2 regions of the Desulfosporosinus sp. SYSU MS00001 genome follow, and region 2 is predicted to be linked to the other one. Evidence: a T-box and tRNA genes for the amino acid it is inferred to sense, from the RefSeq annotation. Region 2 holds a T-box; the other holds one or more tRNA genes.
What was found. A T-box is a leader RNA that pairs with one kind of tRNA and senses whether it is charged. The one in region 2 lies ahead of trpS (tryptophan--tRNA ligase), so its partner is inferred to be a tRNA-Trp.
Positions count from the first base shown of each region.

Region 1 (6,517 bases), on a different contig from region 2:
CCAATACCGCAGATCGACAAATTCCACCAGACATTCTCCTGAATCCGAGTCATGAGCCATCACATGATAATAAGGGGTAAATTGACAAAACATTTCCGCTAGATTTCCCTCAAGAGCATTAGAAACTGAAGGATTGTCTTTATCAAATTTCGGTAAAACTCTGCAAATTGAAGGAATCTGATTCCGAACAATACCAAACCGCACCGAATCTCCCTGGAAAAGAATAAAATTCCAGGCAAAAGGATGATACATGGCCGGAAGGACTTTAACTTCAGCACGAGATTTAATTGAATACACTTCCATAAGTTTATTACGTGTTTTCAAACGGCCAATTTGACGGTAGCCTAAATATAATAAACTGAAAAATATAGCAATTGAAGCAGAAGGTCTGGAAAAATCAGCAGAACGCAGCGAGACCATAAAAGATCCCAGAAACAAGCATGATATGATGGGATCGGTAAGCATTATCATATCGACTGTGATTTTCTTACGCGAAAACGGCCATAACAATTCTGCTCCAAAAGAATTTAATAAGTCCAAAATACTATGTGATAATGTTCCGATAAGTGTCCATAAAACCACAGTCCACCAAGACGTTGTAGGATAAATTAAATATAAGGTTGTTCCGAGTCCCAAAGACATACCGGTTAAGGCCATTAAAGAATGACTAGCACCCCGATGGTTCATCAAATAGTTTAAACGACCTTTGAGATGAGCTAAAATATCGAGATCAGGAAGCATAGCGCCCAGAGTACAGCCCAAAAATACTGGATCATTTAATTGCATCGTATGACCTGAGAAAGCACTTAAGGCAATTCCGACGAGTCCATGAGTTATAGGATCCATTATTGCCCTCCTTCACATTTTTGTCACGACCCTAACAGTTTTTATTATAGCATAAAGTTGTTGAAGCAACCCGAATTTCATACTCTGAAATGCATTTCCTGATTTTTCATCTTATTACATATAACTAGAAAACTCCGCATAACCATGCGGAGTAATCCATGACACCGATAGCAAGGGATCTAAACCTTAGTCAATTACCCTTTGCTGGAATGTGCGGCAACTTTTATTGAATTATTGACAGTATGAATCTCGGGGATGCTTTTAATCATTTCTTCAGGCAGATCACGTTCCTCTTCGGTGTAAACTTCTCCAGTCAGAAAAGCAATACCATTCTGTACAAAAGCTCGAACTTGGCCTGAATTTAAACCATGCTGTCCCAACTTTGATACCAGCTGCTCCGTCAGCCACAAGTCATCACCCTGCGACCGATGGCGAGTCATTATCTCACTGACAACAGCCTTCACACCGGGAACTTGATATGCAGTTTCAACGGCCCATTCCATCTCTTCCTGTGTATCTACAAGACCGCTTAACGTTATCAAGCCATTACGCGCACCCGTTTGAATTTCATGTGCATTAACCCAAGGTGATGCAACCAAAGCATTTTCCACGCGATTTACTAAAGTCGCGTCGTCAACGGCTTTCTCCAAAAATTGAATTTCGCTGCGAATTTCTTTTACTCCGCGTACCTGAGAGGCAAGGCGCTTGGCTAACCGTTCAGTGCTTTGGGTCTCAACATGTCCGAGCAAGGTAACAATTCCGCGACTAACCCGACACCCCAAATGAGTTATATCCTCAAAATTAGAGTTCTTAAACCGTTCAACAATTCCCTCTTCTATATCCTTATCCAGGATAATTCCGTCATTAGAAACGGTCAGAGAGTTATCTAATTCACGAACACCATCGATGCGGCCCACACGACTCCCGAAAAAATCCTTTTCCGCTAAACTATCAACCATTCCCCAGATTATTGCCCTGTCTCCTTTGACCTCTACGTGAATCCCCTGCCCGCTTTCTCCGAAATGTGTATGAATAAGTTTTTTGATATCCCGAAGAATATCTTTTTCGGATCGTGAATTATGCATAAAATCTCCCTCCAACATGAAGCTGTGTTTTCATACTCAGAGGGTATTTTATCCCAAGACTTCCTCTTTTAATCTACCCTATTTCAGCAGGCTTTAATTTTGTCAGATTCGCTGCCACTTCTTCCAAAAGATGCAATTGTTCTCTTAAACCCAACACTATGAGAAGATCACCTTCTATGATTTCCTCTTGAGCACTAGGATTACTGATAACACGATCATTACGCAAAATTGCTAAGATCATAGCACCAGTTTGCTGCTTAATCCCGCTTGTAGACAAGGTTCTTCCGATCAGGCAAGACCCTTGATCAACTTTAAGTTCCATAATTTCCATCCCAATATTTTGATCATGAATACAGGTTTCAAGATACTCAATACTAACAGGTTTCAAAATTGACATAGCCATTCTCCAGCCGCCTAATATGGCTGGAGAAATCACCTTGTCAGCTCCGGCACGCAACAATTTATTCTCGGATTCTAACCGATCCATGCGGGCAACCACCTGAATATTCGGGTTTAGCCCTTTTGCTGTCAGGGTTACAAACACGTTTAGGGAATCTTCAGGAAGTGCCGTAATTAACCCCTTTGCTCGCTCAATTCCAGCCTTTTTTAATACCTCATCTTCAGTCGCATCATTATTAAGGACTAGATATCCTTCCCCAATATACTCATGGGCCAAGTCCTCTTGTTGTTCAATGACGACACAAGGATGGCCTTCTTTCCGGAGACGGTAAAGCACTTGTTTTCCAACGCGTCCACCTCCACAGACAATAATGTGGTTTTGAAGTTCAGCGATTTTCTTATTCATCTTTCTTCTCCCATACGCCCCTGCTAATTGACCTTCGATTAAAAACGCCATCATTATTCCAACAAAATAGAGCATTACTCCGGCTCCGCCAATCATGAGGATAATGATAAAAACATGGCCGGAATCCGATTTAACTTCAATATCCCCATAACCCACCGTCGTAATGGTCTCGACCGTAAAATAAAAGGCTTGGGCCAAAGTGAGGTGTTCCGTCGTCATTAACCCAATTGTTCCGAAAAACAGCGTAAACAAAAGGGCTAAAAAGGCTAGTCCAATGCGCCTGCCCAACAAATCACTTCTTTCTTTACAAACCTCTGACTTTAAGTCAGTAGGTTTCGCAGCTTATAAACTCCTTCAAGGGGAACATCCATCTGACCCATTTGGATCCGACTAAAAGGCCCATGATAGTCGCTTCCACCCGTGGCCAAAAGGGCAAATTGAGCAGCAACCTTAGTGTAATACGAGATTAAGCTCTGTTGTTGTTCCCAATAGCCATAATACACTTCAAGCCCAATCGGTCGATAGGCCAGGAGATCAAAGACCATATCCGGTTCATGCAATAAACCGGGATGGGCCACAACAGGGAAACCTCCGGAATTAAAAATCAAATCAACAGCATCTTCAAATCTATGTTTTAGATAGGGAAGATAGGCGATTCCACCGGGGCGAAAATATGTGGCGATATCTTGCCAGCTTTTTGGATTTGAACTGCTATATCGATGATGTATGGCCCTCATAATATGGCCCTTACTTACGGCTCCAACCGAACCAACCTGGCGCTCAACATCCTTCCACTCAATGGAAAGCCCCCCTTTCTGAAGACATTTAACCATATCGTAGGCCAGAGATGTGCGCTGTTTTCGAATCTCAGTTAAACGTGTTTGCAATAATGAATTGTGAATATCTTTAAAGTAGCCTAGTAGATGAACTTCCTCCCCCTGAAAATTTGTTAATAACTCAACGCCGGGAATAATTTCAATATTTAGGTATTTGGCCAATTCTTCTGCTCTTGTGATACCTTCAGTGCTTTCATGATCTGTGATAGCAAGTATTTTAACATCATTTGAATGGGCGAGATTTAAGACCTCCTCGACAGTCTGCGAACCGTCTGATTCTTGAGTATGAACGTGTAAATCAATCCTCAAGATACCCACTCCCTCCCATTGACTTATTTTATAATGCCTATTCTGGTTTTTCTTGAAAAATCCTGCCGCCTTTATTATATTTCATTTAATTTAGTTCCATAATCATAGTTGACACATATCTTATTTTAAGCTATAATTCAATTCGTCGCCAAACCTAAAGGGGATTAGTTTAATGGTAGAACAGCGGTCTCCAAAACCGTCAGTGCGAGTTCGACTCTTGCATCCCCTGCCAATCACGTTTAAAACGCAGACTGCATAAGGGTTTCGTACATTCTTCGTGAATGTTACGAGACTCTTTTTGATTTGTCTGATTATTTAAGACCGTTGATGTGGTTTGCTCCTAATCTAAATATTAGAAAGTAAGGAATACCAATGGTTAGACAACGATTAACAGTTAATTTGATCTTTCGATGTCACGCTCATGTGTTTTTCGCCTCATTTTCGCTAAATATTTACAGGAATATTCCTTTTTTGCGTCGAAGTTGGTAGTTGTTTAGACATACCAATCAATACAGGAAAGGAGATGAAATCAATGAGTAATCCTTTGATAGGCGGCAATCTGTCCGATCCAATCGAGCAAGATAAAAAAGGAAAACATGTTTATAAACAGGATTGTCATAATATCAATATCTGCAAATCCTATGGGGAAATCAGCTTTGCATGTTTAGCAGGGGCTAACGCGAATACTAGGTGCTCATTAGGGGAAAAGATGCGGATAAGAGTATTGAATGACTCTAACCCAAACGCTACTTACAAACCCGAGAAACCAGATTAAGCCGTAAATCTAGACTGCATGATAATAAGTTCAGCACTTTTCAATAGCGAGATTGCTTCGTTGACGGTAAGTTGTTCTTGGCAGAGAACGCTTACAAATTTGAAGTGATCTCTTCTTTTATCTTGTTTATATCCTGCAGAATCCTCATACGGTTTTCATAAACTATCATGGAGTCTAGCTCTCAAAAAACCGAAATGCCTTCGAAAAATCAGACCTTTTCAGATCCCAGTAGCTCAGTACGCCGAATTGACGCTTTAAGGCCGAATAGATTTTGGAAAATAATGAGCGAATCGAGGCCAAGTTGTTGACTCCGTTAGTAATTTGTTGTCTCCCCAGTGAATCGGTGACCTCGATTAAATCTAGCTCATCCTCTTCAAGTCGTTTTATGGCATCAGTAGGATTTGAAATTTCAAGTATGTTGCAAACATCAGCTGCGCAAAAATATAGTTCGCCATTTTTAATAAACATTCTGAGTTGTTTACTCTCGTAAGAAAATTGAGTTGGTAACATATACCCCCCAAATATCTTTTTTACAATATTTAGCTAATATAATTTAGCTAACCCTTTTCCCTGTGTTTTTACCAAACCTCCTTACATACCCGACATTAATTTGCTTGGGTTTATTCTTCGGACCAGTCCCAATTTTATCTTAAGCTCTCTTTACTTTTGCCCATCAACCCTTGATTTCAAAACTTTGTAGTATTCATTCAAAACAACATCAAGCATCTGGCTTGCCGTAACAACTTCCTGATCGGTAAGTCCTTTCCCTTCTTTAAGTTTTACCATGCTACGCCGCAGTTCTTCGATCTGCTTCATAATTTCTTCAAGTTCGCGCAAACTTTTACCTCCCATTTATATTTTTATGGGAATAGTATGTACAAAAACAAAAAAATCCACCTCGCCACGGATGAGTAATTCATGCTGGGATATAGCATACGAATAACTAAGATATTCTAATGCAGTGTTCTCTAGATCTGTTACATCTTTCGCCAAAACTCCTTAAAATCACACTTTAGGGCCAACCTTCATAGTATAGATTAGAAAACAACATTATCAATATCTCTCTTTATTAATTCTTATAGGCCTTAATGGCCAAATATTTTAAGAGGAGAGATTAATTTATGGCTGGACTTGGTTTTCCCGGTGTACCATTTGGAGTGCCGCCTTTTGGACGCCCACCTATTGCAAGAATACTTTTTGACACTCTTCCAATTGGAGCACGTGTTGTCCTTGGAACTGACTCAAGCGAATGGGTTGGAAACTTTGGTGGAGTAATTGATGGTGTTGTATTTTTGACTAATGCTCGTTTATTCTCAAATATAGGAAACCCTATCGATGGCATACAGCCTGTAGTTCGAATCCCCATAATAAATGTTACTTTTGTTAGCTATTAAACAAGTTGGCCCTCGATAGACTCGAGGGCCTTTACATCTTCCACAGCATCCAATTGTCGAGCATAATCTCACCCACCACAGACATGTTTGTGGTGTATAGGATTCATCGACCTTTTGAAAGCTAGTCCCTTCTTATTGAGCATAATGAATCAAATGTGCAAGAAAAGACCTGCTTGATTTTTATATCAAGTACAGGTCTTTTACCGAATATAATCTAATAATGGTCTTTTCCAGTATAATTTTGAACGATAATTTTAAATACAGAAACGCTATTAACTGTTCCATCATCAAATGAAAAATCCTGTCCAGTCTGGTGTTTCATTAACAGCGATAGCGCTGTTTTCTTTTCTTCAATGGCATCTATAAAGACAACCCTACCCTTTCCAATAATGCTTTTAAAGTAATATCCATATTTACAGGCTATATCCGCTGTAATAAGTCTATGTTCACAATCCATTTCAAAACAT
Region 1 covers NZ_JBNFTW010000006.1:103,657-110,173, forward strand. The annotation lists gene ACPUYX_RS12375 (metal-dependent hydrolase) at 1-846, opposite strand, end outside; gene ACPUYX_RS12380 (BON domain-containing protein) at 1,041-1,931, opposite strand; gene ACPUYX_RS12385 (potassium channel family protein) at 2,005-3,024, opposite strand; gene ACPUYX_RS12390 (PHP domain-containing protein) at 3,057-3,881, opposite strand; tRNA gene ACPUYX_RS12395 (tRNA-Trp) at 4,040-4,113, shown strand; gene ACPUYX_RS12400 (hypothetical protein) at 4,414-4,656, shown strand; gene ACPUYX_RS12405 (BRO family protein) at 4,831-5,166, opposite strand; gene ACPUYX_RS12410 (aspartyl-phosphate phosphatase Spo0E family protein) at 5,317-5,493, opposite strand; gene ACPUYX_RS12415 (hypothetical protein) at 5,778-6,050, shown strand; gene ACPUYX_RS12420 (pyridoxamine 5'-phosphate oxidase family protein) at 6,265-6,517, opposite strand, start outside.
Region 1: it encodes a tRNA-Trp, which carries the amino acid that the T-box ahead of trpS (tryptophan--tRNA ligase) is inferred to sense. The anticodon was not compared.

Region 2 (6,517 bases):
ATAAACCCCAATAATGCCCAGGCTGATCATTATAAAACTTCCGACCCCTAAAATAAGAATAATAACCGTTGTAAACCCTGTAAATGCTTTGCCAACTAATTTCATATACAGTGTTTGAGTCACTAAAACAACATCAACAATAAGTAAAATCGAACCTAACCAGGTTACCAAATGAAGCGGCAGCGCAGAGAATGAGGTAATTGAGTGAACAGCGAGCTTTATGAGACTACTCTTCGACCATTTAGTGCATCCATTGACTCTCTCCTGAACTTTAAAAGGTACTTGGATCCGCTTAAAGCCAAGCCAAGCGGACATACCTCTGAAAAAGGTGATTGACTCGGTCATTTGTTTCCAAGAATCGACTACTTTTCTATCCAAGAGTTTGAAGTCCGAAGCACTGTTTAAGTTTATTCCTGTTGCCTTTTTAAATAACTTATAAAAAGTTAATGCCGTAAACTTTCCCGTAAGGGATTCCCTTCCTCTGTCAGATTTAACGCCCTCAACAACATCATAGCTCTCGTCACGCCAGAGGCGTACCATTTCAGGAATTACCTCCGGCGGATGCTGTAAATCAGCATCCATTATTAAGCAGGCATCACCCGCTGCCTTTTCTAAACCTGCACATAATGCTGCCTCTTTGCCAAAATTACGGCTCAACTGAATGATTAAAACATTGGAATAATCTCTGCTCAATCGCTCCATTTCAGACCATGAATTGTCCGTCGATCCGTCATTTACCAGAAGGATTTGGCTGTCTATTTGATTTTGCTCTAAGATGCGTTTTACTTTAGAAACGTTAGAATAGATCTGACTTCCTTCATTATAAACAGGCATAATAATTGAAATCAACCAAAAATACCCTCCTAGAAGTCTTTTGTTTTTACCATTATATTCTAAACAAATTATGGTAAATAATATCATTAAAGTAAGGAAATCTAGAAGGTGATTCGTTGTTAAACTCTAAAATCCAAAAACTAATAAGGAACAAGCAATATCTTGTTTTCGGCTTGCTCCTAATACTTATGCTCTTAATTCATCGATATATTTTTCTTTACGCAGACGATCTATATTATAGCAGAGATGCATCCTATGGCTTAAGCTATCTGCCCCATTTTGTGGTTAAGGAATTAATTGGTAATGGCCGGGTTTGGGTCGGCGTGGCGATGTTATTCATCTTAAAATACAACATATATGTCTTTAGGATTTTCAATCCAGTTGTTATTGCGTTGACAGCATTTTTGATCACTAAAATCAGCACTTCATCTTCCGGTTGTAATAATACTTTGAACAAACAACGTATTGTAATTGCCAGTCTTTGCTCTTCATTATTTTTTGTCTTTCTGCCAATAGAAATAGCAAATACAACAATATACTATGCCGCCTGTGCCTTCAATTACCTTTATCCAACGACGTTGGTATTGCTCTATGGCTATACCCTTCATAAACACTATGAAAAAGCACCCGACGGTAAATTCAATATCTGGATCCTGATACTTGCCTTTATTGTTGGATCGTCCGTTCAGCAAGTTGGTATGATAGGCATTGGATACACTGTTTTAATTTCTGCTTACTATAGGTTTTACCAAAGACTAAATAATTTCAAAAGCTTTATTCCCTATTATATAGCACTAATTGGAGGATATTGTATTGTATCCTATGGTTCAATTCACAGAATGCAATTTGAAAAACAAACAGGGCATGCCGTTAATTTTAAAGCCGTTACCTCGAGTCTAATAAAAACTAACATTTTTTCCTATCCCGTCTCAGGCTACGTACTTATTCTTTCTTTATGCTGTGTCTTCTGGATGCTTGTTTATAAAAATCAGCTTCCCAATAAAATTATAACTTTATGTAACAATATACTTATGACTGCATTATCATTTGGTATTTTAGGCTATATTTATGTTGTTTTTTACAAAAAATATGATATTCATTTATTTACTGGGGGCCTTTCTAATACATTATTGAGTATTTGTCTGCTGGGATTTGCAGCAGTTTATTTAATAAGCTTAATCTATTTATCCATACTAATTTTAATAAAAAGACATTATCCATTCTTATTGTATAACTCAATTAATGCCATTGGCTCGCAATTAATGTTATTTGTAGTTGATGCAAGATTTGCTGAAGCTTATAAAATTATTTTTCCGGCACTTTTGCTTATGACCGTTTTTGTGGTTTACTCTATAATAAACTTTTATAAGAATAAACTATTTCTGATACTCTTAGTAATTTTTGAATCCTTTAGTCTGGCCCATCTGGGAAAATTCGCAATTACCTATTTAAATCATAGTTATAATGTTAATAGTTCATATACATATCTGTTTATAACGTTTGTTATATTTGCCATTTTGGCAATTATAGTCGGTCATTATAAGATTAAAAACTTTAGAGGTCTTGCAGCAACCGCTATTATCTTGCTGGGATTATTTAATTTTGGAACTGAATATTATGGTTATCAACTGGCATCCTATGCCCAGAATTATAATATGAAAGCTATCAAAGTATTTCATTTAAATCATAACTCAAGCGAATTAACACTTAAAAAGACTCCGAGAACGATCTATGGTTACAATGTGGCAAACTGGAACACTATGCCCTATTTCATGAAGGAATGCTACCATATTCCTGAAAAAACCGCTGCTATTAAGTATATTGAATAGCACATCAACCATATTAACATTACTCTTATGAATTTAACATAAGAAAGCCGATCTCGTAAAAATTAGAGACCGGCTTTCTTATTATCAACTACGTAAATGTTCGATCAACTTAAATTTTCCGTGATAAACCCATGAGATCTTCGACTTTATTAAGTGTTGCCGCTGCTTTTTGGGAAGCTTTAGCTGCACCGGCCGTCAATACTTGATCAAGGTAGCTGCTATTAACAAATTCCTTATACCTTTCTTGAATGGGGCGAATGGCCTCAATAATCACTTCAGCTACATCATTTTTAAATTGTCCGTAGCCTTTTCCGTCATATAGCTGCTCAATTTCTTTAATTGACTTATTCGTAATTAAAGCATATATAGACATAAGATTCGATATGCCTGCCTTAAGCTCTCTATTGTAAGAAATTTTGTTTTCCGAATCTGTTTGAGCCTTTTTAAGCTTTTTCAGGATTATCTCAGGTTCGTCAAGCAAATAAATCGTTGCAAAGGAATTGGCATCAGACTTACTCATCTTTTTCTTTGGTTCTTGTAATGACATAATTCTTGCTCCGACTTCTGGAGTGTGAATAGCAGGAATTTTAAACGTTTCCCCATACCGATTATTAAATCGTTGTGCTAAATCCCTGGTTATTTCAATGTGTTGTTTCTGATCATCTCCAACCGGAACATAATCAGTTTGATATAGGAGTATGTCCGCAGCCATTAGCGGCGGATAAGTTAGTAAGCCGGCAGGGATAGAGTCACCATTCCCATGGCGTTGAGATTTATCCTTATATTGAGTCATTCGTTCAAGCTCTCCAATATAAGATAACGTAGTCATTATCCATCCCAATTTAACATGTTCAGGTACTTCGGATTGAATAAATAGTGTTACTTTATCCGGGTCCAAACCTATTGCCAAATATAATGCGGCTAAATTCCTGATGTTATTCCTGAGCTGATTCGGTTCCTGGGGAACAGTAATAGCATGTTGGTTGACTATACAGAAATAGCACTCATGCTCATTTTGATACTTTGTAAAGTTTTTCATTGCTCCAAGATAATTCCCTAAAGTTATTGTGCCACTAGGTTGTACACCTGAGAAAATCACCGCCATAAATAACTCTCCTTTAAACTAAAATATAAAAGGTCCAATCATCCTAAAAGGGACGATTGGACCGTGGTACCACCCATATTTATTTAATATTACACATATTAAATCACTCTTTCCGTACTAAAAATAATACGGCACCTTTTGTAACGTGTGGATTATCACGTCAACTCCTACTACCATTTCGGGTTGCTGCTCAAGAGGCCATTCAATATTTATTCCGCACTGATTCTCACCAACCATCAGCTCTCTGACGCTTCCTAAATAGTTACTCTTCTCTATCATCGCTTTTAATTACTATTTTATTAACTAATAGTTTATCAGTTTGAAATCATTAAATCAAGTTTCATTCGCCTGCTGTTCTCTACATCTGTCCTTACGGCAATGGAAGAAACCGAATTCTCATGATCACTTTTCATTTTTGACAATTTCAATTGCCGCTTTACCAGTCATATGCTCAATCTTGACCTCAACAAGACTGACTCTACCCCAGTCTTTCTCAATTTCCCTCTGCCCTTCTTGAATATAGTCCGGGGAATACTTTTTAACAAGGCTTTCAAGAGCGGCTCTCCTCTCACTGTCTTCCGTCAGAATCCTAGCTCTGCCAAAAGCAACGACACTACGAAAATGGGTCGTGAAGGTTTCCTGGATAACCTTATCCTGGTCAATTACACAGAAGGACACCTTTTCATCCCGCTTGATTGCATCGATCTTATGGCCTTCTTTTGCACAGTGGAAATAAAGTTTACCATCAGCATAAGCATAACTTAGCGGAACGGTATACGGATAGCCGTCATCGCCCGTTACAGCCAACACCCCCGATGATTGAGACTTAATAATTTCTCTTGCCTCATCCTCAGGCAAGAGCTGTTTTTTTCTTCTCATTTCTCGAAACATTAATACACCTCATTTTAATTCTTCTTGTTTTAGCTATTGTACAGTACACCATCTGCTTCATTAACAGCACTTACTTTTACTCAACAAGCCATTGGCCCATTTGCCTGGCTTCCTCTAATAGTTCCGTTTGATTGACTAAATCCTCAGGCTGACGAGTCCCACCAGCTATAAGGATTTTATACGATCCAAAGCCAAGGAATAAAAGGTTATTCCCTACATGCTCAAAGTAATGCCGAAATAAAGACGTCTCAGTCCTGCCTTGGGTTACCGCGAGTAAAACCTTTTTCCCCGATTCGAGACTGCTGGTATAACCAGGACGGAGGAACGGCAGCAACCGATCAACTGCAATCTTCAATTGCGCCGACATCTGCCACATATAGACTGGAGTAGCGAAGACAATCCCATCGGCGCTGGCTATCTCATCTAATATTTCCTGCATACCGTCCTGCTGTACGCATCGTCCCTTCTCTGAACAAGCACGACATCCCTGACAAGCTTTAATAGTCATACCACTCAGATGGTAAGACTTGACCACAGTTCCTTGACTGCCAACCCCTTTAATAACCTCATTGACCAGAGTTGCCGTACACCCATGTTCATGGGGACTTCCGTTAAGGACTACAATTTTTTTCATAGAAAATAACCCCCTCAATTGCTTTAAAATTCCTCCGTACTTAATTCAAAGCCTTCTAGAATTGCAGGGTCATCAATCTCAATTAGTAAATACTGTCGCCCATTCCTCTCGACTTGTTTAATGCGTTTTAGGTCCTCGTGACGAATCTTAATTTGTGCGACATTACTTTTAATTTCAATCACCTTGCTGCTTGGTAACAGATTGGTCGCCTTAAATTCATAATTTGCCTTTTCAGTATTGACTAAAAATGAATTCTCTAATTTACGTGTATCTTCAATTCCGCTTTTGACAAGAATTTGTTCAATAGCTTTGACGCCAAGGGTAGGAATCTCGCCGTCTTCATCTGCATCAAGGATGCATTCACTTATCTGTTCATAAACATTGGCAATTACTTCAGGTTCAACCTGATCTCCTGCGACGTCTTTGATAATTGTTAAAAACCGTTCTTTATCATCTTGAGCTGTTGGGACTAGCTCGCAATTTAAAACATGATGAATAAAAGATTCACTAGGTTGATTATCCTTTTTGGTATAATAAATGACTTTATTCGTATCTGCATACCCATCACTCATGGAAGGAAACACAAATCCCTCTTCAGGTGATACGGCATTGATATAAACATTCATCGGGATGTCAACTCTAAAGTTCTTTTCCTCAAAATCAAACATCAAGGCCCGCTTGGGACTGGACACCAAGTTGACGGTACCCATCATAAATTGAAAAGCATTAACAACATCGTTTTTCGCTGCGTCATCTTCCCCCACTTCGTTTTTTGCAGGAATCCAAAATTCCCCACGGGTAAATGAGATCATATAATCCGATTCGTAGGATTCACTGTGATCCATGATTTTTTTCACAATGTGCCCAATCTGTTCTTTGAAATCCGCGTGTAAGGCCTCAAACAGGACCTTTTGCTCCGGGTTTTCACCGAGTTTGTTGTCCGCAAAACTTAGTTCAAATATTTTACTGTCCAGTTGACCTGTAATAAGCTTTTTAAATCCTTTGAGGTAAAACTCCTGTTTTAATTCGTCCATTTGCTCAAAATATTCAGTTTCTACCCCAAGAATTTGTGCATTATCCTTTTTGATATAAACACTGCAAATTTCCCCTAATTTTAGCCCGTCATTGCCTGCCTTAAATTCTTTTCTAAGCTTGGCGAGATCATTTTTGTCCATTCTTAATCCCCTTAGTCTGTATAATATAATTTTCAATGTCTTAAATGTT
Region 2 covers NZ_JBNFTW010000004.1:266,142-272,658, reverse strand. The annotation lists gene ACPUYX_RS09950 (glycosyltransferase family 2 protein) at 1-849, opposite strand, end outside; gene ACPUYX_RS09945 (hypothetical protein) at 951-2,663, shown strand; gene trpS (tryptophan--tRNA ligase) at 2,773-3,768, opposite strand; T-box leader at 3,814-4,056, opposite strand; gene ACPUYX_RS09935 (pyridoxamine 5'-phosphate oxidase family protein) at 4,171-4,659, opposite strand; gene ACPUYX_RS09930 (flavodoxin family protein) at 4,736-5,293, opposite strand; gene ACPUYX_RS09925 (DUF4317 domain-containing protein) at 5,317-6,468, opposite strand.